3 regions of the Paenibacillus sp. FSL F4-0236 genome follow, and region 1 is predicted to be linked to each of the others. Evidence: riboswitches for the same ligand, from Rfam matches in the RefSeq annotation. Region 1 holds a riboswitch; each other region holds the start of a gene.
What was found. Region 1 has a riboswitch for cyclic di-GMP ahead of NSQ29_RS22680 (glycosyl hydrolase). Riboswitches for the same ligand answer to the same signal wherever they lie in the genome.
Positions count from the first base shown of each region.

Region 2: linked by a shared signal. The riboswitch ahead of NSQ29_RS28195 (NPCBM/NEW2 domain-containing protein) and the one ahead of NSQ29_RS22680 (glycosyl hydrolase) in region 1 are both predicted to bind cyclic di-GMP.
Region 3: linked by a shared signal. The riboswitch ahead of NSQ29_RS24215 (transglutaminase-like domain-containing protein) and the one ahead of NSQ29_RS22680 (glycosyl hydrolase) in region 1 are both predicted to bind cyclic di-GMP.

Region 1 is NZ_JBBOBK010000001.1:5,049,791-5,052,063, forward strand. It holds gene NSQ29_RS22680 (glycosyl hydrolase) at 1-1,024, opposite strand, end outside; cyclic di-GMP riboswitch class I at 1,037-1,116, opposite strand; gene NSQ29_RS22685 (sugar phosphate nucleotidyltransferase) at 1,253-2,273, opposite strand, start outside.
Region 2 is NZ_JBBOBK010000001.1:6,305,981-6,308,253, reverse strand. It holds gene NSQ29_RS28195 (NPCBM/NEW2 domain-containing protein) at 1-1,034, opposite strand, end outside; cyclic di-GMP riboswitch class I at 1,189-1,275, opposite strand; gene NSQ29_RS28190 (hypothetical protein) at 1,433-1,999, opposite strand; gene NSQ29_RS28185 (EAL domain-containing protein) at 2,115-2,273, opposite strand, start outside.
Region 3 is NZ_JBBOBK010000001.1:5,424,782-5,427,054, reverse strand. It holds gene NSQ29_RS24225 (GtrA family protein) at 1-129, shown strand, start outside; gene NSQ29_RS24220 (class D sortase) at 164-814, shown strand; cyclic di-GMP riboswitch class I at 939-1,019, shown strand; cyclic di-GMP riboswitch class I at 1,128-1,208, shown strand; gene NSQ29_RS24215 (transglutaminase-like domain-containing protein) at 1,222-2,031, shown strand.

The DNA of each region.
Region 1 (2,273 bases):
TAGTTAAGGTATAGTTGCTATTCATAAATGTTTTAATTGTATCTGCACTATTATTCTCGTAAAGCATTTTTCCCCAGCTCATCATATACGTCCATTTACTTTGTGATTGCTGAAGCTTCTCCAGATTAGGCATTTCACCATTCTCCCCGATCGCAATCGGTTTGCCTGCGGCTAGACTCAACAAGCTGTCATAGTATTTTTGCTGGTAATCATTTTCGTATATATCTGCTGCCAGAATATCTACTTTATCAGCACCTGGATAAGTTAGCGCATAAGGATCTGACCAAACATTGGGAGCATTCGGACTCCATACCCATAACAAATTATTTAATTTATGAACGTTAACAAAACGGTCATACATAATATTCCAAAGTTTAGAAAAGTTATTTTTCTTCCCCCACCAGAACCAGTTCCCGTTCATTTCATGATAGGGTCTCCAAAGCACCGGAACATTGGCATCGCGCAAGCTTTTTAAAGAGACTGCCACCTTATCAAGTTCAGCGATCAGATTGTTATATTGCTTGGTACCCGGTGTAACGTAACTATCGAACTCATTCTGACTAAGTGTTTTTTTTACATTATCCCAGTCATAAGAGGTGCCCGGCAGGTTAGCATGAAAAGTCATAGCTACGATCCCGCCCGCTTTATTCCAGTTGATGGCGCTGTTCACCACATTTTGACGCTGCCAGGCCATCGTTCCTTCTGACTGACCGCTGATCGCGCCCAGTTCATAACCGTGAAGAGCGGCATATTGTCCGCTGGTTCCCTTCAGCATATTGTTAATTTCATCTGGACTTTCTAAATAGTCATGTTGACCAGCAATAATACCTTTTCCTGAGATCGAGTAAAAATAGTTAAGCAGCTTTACGGCTTCAGGTGAGGCTCCTGGGGTAACTGGCGTTCCAGAATTTGAAGCAGCTATGACAACAGACGGCGAAATTCCAACAGTAAGCGGAAGTGCAGTCAGAAACAAGACGAGTGACAGAAATGCGCCAAATAATCGATACGTACGGTAAGCTTTCAAAATAATCTCCCTTTCGGTAGCCAGGCTGCCACTCTTTCGAAGGCCCTATAGCTTTGCGTCCCTACCTTTCGATAGGTTTGCCTTTTCAATTTAAGAGAAATAATCTCTCTTACCGTAAGTATCGACGACAATTAATGATATATTTAGTGTTTTTATGACTTTTTTTGATAATTGAGTCAATTTACCTGTTTCAAGAAATTTTGGATTGGTTAAATAGATAGGTTAGACCTATGAAATGAATTGTTGTAGTTCTATATCATTCCAGTCTAAAGTAATACGAATGTTATCTTCTTCTACTAATTCAGAACCCGTCTGTACCTCTATAAACTCGACATCCGTCAAAGCAAGGATCGCGTGCTTCGTTCCTTCCGGTATACGTACCACGTCCCCAGCCTTCACATTATGTTTTTTCTCATTCAGAACAATACTTGCTTCGCCGCTGACGATTGTCCAAATTTCACTACGCTTGCGATGTAATTGATAGCTGATATTATTCCCCTCGGATATAAAAATCCGTTTGGTCAGCACTTCATTGCCTTCATCATATTTCACATAATCAATAACTTTGTAATGGCCCCAGCGGCGTTCCTCGTACATCGGTCTTTGTTCAAAGGTCTTCAGCACTTCTTTAATCCGTGGGCTCTCAGCTTTATGGGTAACTAGAATCCCATCCGGGCTAGCCGCAATGATCAGATCCTTCGCACCAATTACCGTAATCGGAATATCCAGCTCATTAATCAAGCAAGTCCCCTCAGAATCCGCCGTCACAAAACCTTTTCCTACATGCTTGCTGCTCATTTCCTCTGTCAGCGTATTCCACGTTCCAAGATCCTTCCAGAATCCATCATACGGCTGTACTACAATATGTTCTTCTTTCTCCACCACTTCATAATCAAAGCTGATGGAAGACAATAGCTTATACTGCTTCTGCAATTCTTCATATCCTAAAGGCAACCCTTTACGCTGCAAAATATCTAACAAGTACCCTAAGCGGAAGGCAAACACTCCACAATTCCACAAGGCATTTTGCTCGATGAGCTGTTCTGCTTGTATACGGTCTGGTTTCTCTTGAAAGTGACTCACCTTCATAAAACCATTTCCCCCCGCCTCTTCGGTGGTAGGAATAATATATCCGTATTTCTCTGAGGCATGTTCAGGAACAACACCCATTAGTGCCAGATTTGCTCCACTTTCCAGCATGGTCCCCTCAAGCATAGCTATGGTATCGAAAAAGGATGCTTCTACATAA
Region 2 (2,273 bases), 1.3 Mb from region 1:
ACAACTTCATTCGTGAAGCTGTCATCATTGTTTTTGTTCGTTTCCCAGTGTGTATTCGGCTGGTCATCGAGCATGTATTCCGGTTTCGTACCTGGATAGCTCCCACCGTTCACCGTTACTTTTGATACATTAGAGTTAGGCATTCTATAAGCTTCGCTATAGGCATTTTCATATGCTGTACCATAGCCTTTTAGCTTCGAAACCTTAGCCGCTTTTGCCTCTATTTGATGATTCTCCAGAAGTACTTTTGCATTCTCTATATCTGCTTGAAACTGCGCGTACAGTGGATGTGTCTGCACTTCTTGTTCTAAAGTCGTTAATTTCTCCACCGTATTAAATGCTGCGCTAACTTGACTCAAGGTATCATCTGTAAATAAATTTTTCATTTTAGCGGATACGGTATCTTCTTTGTAAAAAGAAAACTCAGCTGCACTCGCCCAATCTTGGTTAGCTTTTTTAAAGACAAATTTAAGTCTCTTGAAGGCTGTGGGTGCAAACTGAATCTCTACTACGTCACCTGCTCCGCCTTTATATTCTCCAGAGGATACTAGCGTATAATCGCCTGCATCCGTAGTTGAACCATAAATATCAAATTCCTGAGCAAACCCCTTCCCCTTTGCACTGGATTGTCTTGCAGCATATACGATTCTATTTAATTCAGTGGACTCATTGAAAACAAAGACAACCTCATTCGTAAACGTTGAACTATTCGGTTTGCCCGTTTCCCAATGCGTACTCATATCGCCATCCATAGCCTTAGCTATAGGTGAACCTGAGTAGTTACCACCGTTATTGGTAATGGATTTAATATTCGCAGGATTCATTCTAAAAACATCATTATAAGCGCCTAGGATAGCCTTGCCGTACAGATCAAACGGAATAACTGACGCATTGCTGAATAGGTCAGCCTTGCTTTGTACTACAGTGTTCACTACACTTACCTTGCTTACATCACTTGCTAAAGCATAACCTGCCTCACTCGAAAAACTAGCTAACATGGCTGCCGATGTAGCGATCGCAATCATTTTTTTCATCTTTTCTACCCCCCAGATGTAATATGAATCTCTTCCGTGACTAAAAATAGGCAAAAAAAAAACTACCCCAAAAGAGTAGCTTGATTGCGTATAAAGTCGCATAAAAACTAAGACTTAATTTTTATTAAACTTTAACAAAAAGCGTAATACACTCTTTGGCAGCTGGCTGACAATAGTTATGATAACCTTAGTCCCTATAGCTTTGCGTCCCTACATTTCCATAGGTTTGCCTATGAAGTTTCGAATACATTACAAAGAGTAACATAACGCTACATCTGATCGCATGATTAATTGGTATGAAATCCGAATAGGTAATTGCAATTACTTTTTCTATCGTGATAGATATTCTTTATCGAGTATCCCGGAAGAGAGAGGAACCTTTAGGACTGGAGGTCTACTTAACTCCCCGCACCAAACAAACGCCGGAACCAATTCCACACATCGCCCGTGATGGGAATTAACCCGAAGCCATGCTCGCCAACTGCGATTAGACCATATGCCCATTGGCCAATAGCTACTGCTCCCCCAGCAATCCGTCCTATGGCTACCGCCCCAAATGCCGTATCACCTATGGCGACAGCTCCCAACGCTTTTTCGGCTATCGCGATCGCGCCTACAGCCACTCCTGCAATGGCAATCGCTCCAGCTGCGAAGCCAAGCCAGCTAATTGCTATCGCTCCAAGGGCTAACCACATTCCTAGTGATATTGCACCCACGGATAGAACCCCTACGCTTATCGCACCTATGGAAATCAAGCCTACAGCTACATCTCCAATAGCAATTAATCCAACAGCTGTCTTCACTTGTGGCTTGCTTCCGTGACCATACCCCTGACCTGAGTAGCGACCCAAATTGCTGCGAATACTTACCACCGGAAATGATGGAGACGGCCATTGATAATCAATTTCTCGTCCACCTAACCCTCTAGAATCCGCCCAGTGTGTGATGTACTTATGCCATTTCATATCCATCCCGTCCCCCTTCTCAATTACCTTAATTATACAACCCCGGGGGTTGGCTGTACTCAGACTCTGACCTGAAATTCATCTCATCCTCTAGACGGAGTTATACTCATTAGGATCACTGTTTGGGAATAGGATCAGGCTTTCCAAATAAATATCCCTGAAACAACTGATAACCACTCTGCTTAAGCCATTCAAAGTCCTCTCTAAACTCCACACCTTCTGCTAAAGGAACGGATTGGATTTCTAAAGCTTTTTCCAAAAATTGTTTAGCTAT
Region 3 (2,273 bases), 370 kb from region 1:
GGAATATCGCTGTTGCTAATGCATCTGTTGACTGACAAACTAGGCATTCAAGTGTTGATCTCTAAGGTATTAGTAACGTTTGTGACGGTGATTATTAACTTCTTCGGAAGTCGTAAATGGGTATTCTAAAGTTCAGTAGAACCAATCTACGGAGGTGAAAATCATGCGTAAATTCTCGTATGTGCTCATACTGGCGGGGATCCTTATCATGCTCTATCCAAAAGCTAACGAATGGTATAACGACTGGCAGCAGGATAAGCTATTAGAATCAGCTGAACTGAGCACCAGTGAAAGTACTCCACCACCTGATCTAAAGAGCAGATATGCCGAGGTCACTCAGCTACTAGCGGAGGAATCAGCTTTAGATGCACAAGCACAGCCGCAAGAAACAGAAAAGCCGGAACCGGAAATTGAAGTGGGTGGCAAAGTTATCGCATTAATTGAGATCGATAAGATCGATCTGAAGCTACCTGTATTAGAAGGGGCTACTAAAGCGAATATGAAGCATGCTGCGGCCCATATGAAAGAAACAACTCCAATAGGAGAAATAGGGAACGCCGCAATAGCTGCACATAGAGCTAGAACTACGGGCAGATTGTTTAACAGGCTGAATGAGGTTGTGATTGGGGATACGATTACGGTAAAGACTAGCGATCAGACTTATAATTACGAGGTTTATGATATTTCTGTTGTACTTCCTAGTGATGTGTCTGTTCTAGACGGGAATAACAAAGATAAAATTCTTACTCTAATTACGTGTGACCCACTAGTAGATCCTACACATCGTTTGATTGTTCATGCCAAGCTTTCCTAATCGTTGACGAGAAATAACAAGAAAACTCAAATACAGAGAAATAACTATAAAATAATAGTAAATCTAGCAATTTTGTTCTTGTTTACGAGGATAAATATGGTAGTATAAGACTATAAAAGCTAAACACGATAAACGGCAAACCTATCGAAAGGTAGGGACGCAAAGCTAAAGGGCCTTCCCGTAAGGATGGCAGCCAGTTACCGAATGAAGAGGCTTTTTTTGTTTTTATAAAATATATAAGAATCTTAGATTCATATTTCTACTTGGACTGATTCTGTTAATTTGTCTAGTGAAATTAGAACAGATAGAGCTTATACGATAACGGCAAACCTATCGAAAGGTAGGGACGCAAAGCTAAAGGGCCTTCCCGAAAGGATGGCAGCCAGCTACCGAAAGGGGTTTTATCCGTGAAAAAGGTTTATTTTATGATGGTGGCGCTGTTCGTACTGATTACTGCGGTTCCGGTAAGCACAGCTCAAGCCGCAAGTGTAGATGCAAGCTGGTTGATTACATCGAAAGTGGCTCAAGGTGTTATTGGAATTAACTATGATATTCCGAAAGATAAAAGAATCAAACTCATGATCACTAAAGACAACAGCAGCTATACATATAACTTATATGCTTCTGAACAAGCTGAGGACTTCCCTTTACAACAAGGTAATGGTACTTATAAGGTTTCTGTTCTTGAGAATACAACCGGCAATAAATACAAAGCGTTATATTCCGAAGTAGTAGACGTAACCATGAGTGACTCGAATTCCGTATATTTGGGCTCCGTACAGAATGTGAAATGGAGTTCTTCTGATAAAGCGATCCTTAAGGCAAAAGAGCTTACAAAAGGCAAAACAACAGATGAAGAGAAAGTTAAGGCAATCTATAACTATGTAGTTGCTAATGTACAATACGATTATTCTCTTGCTAATAACGTAACAACAGATTACATTCCGAACATTAACAACACTTTGAATACTAAAAAAGGAATCTGCTATGACTATGCTTCTCTTTTTGCCGCAATGCTGCGTAGTGTAGATGTGCCTGCTAAATTGGTGATGGGGAATACTAGCTACGTTACGCAATACCATGCATGGAATGAAGTGTTGATGGATGGGAAATGGGTTACTATTGATACAACGGTAGATGCATCGTCAGCGAAGAGTAAGAAGAATACGGATTTTATTAAGGCTTCAAGTAAGTATACTGCAGCAAAATACTATTAATTTGCATCGCTAGATTCATAACTCTATTAAATAAACAACCAGCTTAATTATTAAGCTAGTTGTTTATTTTTCTATTAGGGGTTGCTTTTCTATGAATAGATAGGTTATTATAGTTAAGCGTTGTTAGACAGCGTACAGGCAATGTTTGTGAGAGTTATATAAACGGCTTTCGAAAAATAAAGCTTGCATTACTGAGAACAACATGATATATTATAAGAGTTGCTGCTGAGACATTAAACGGC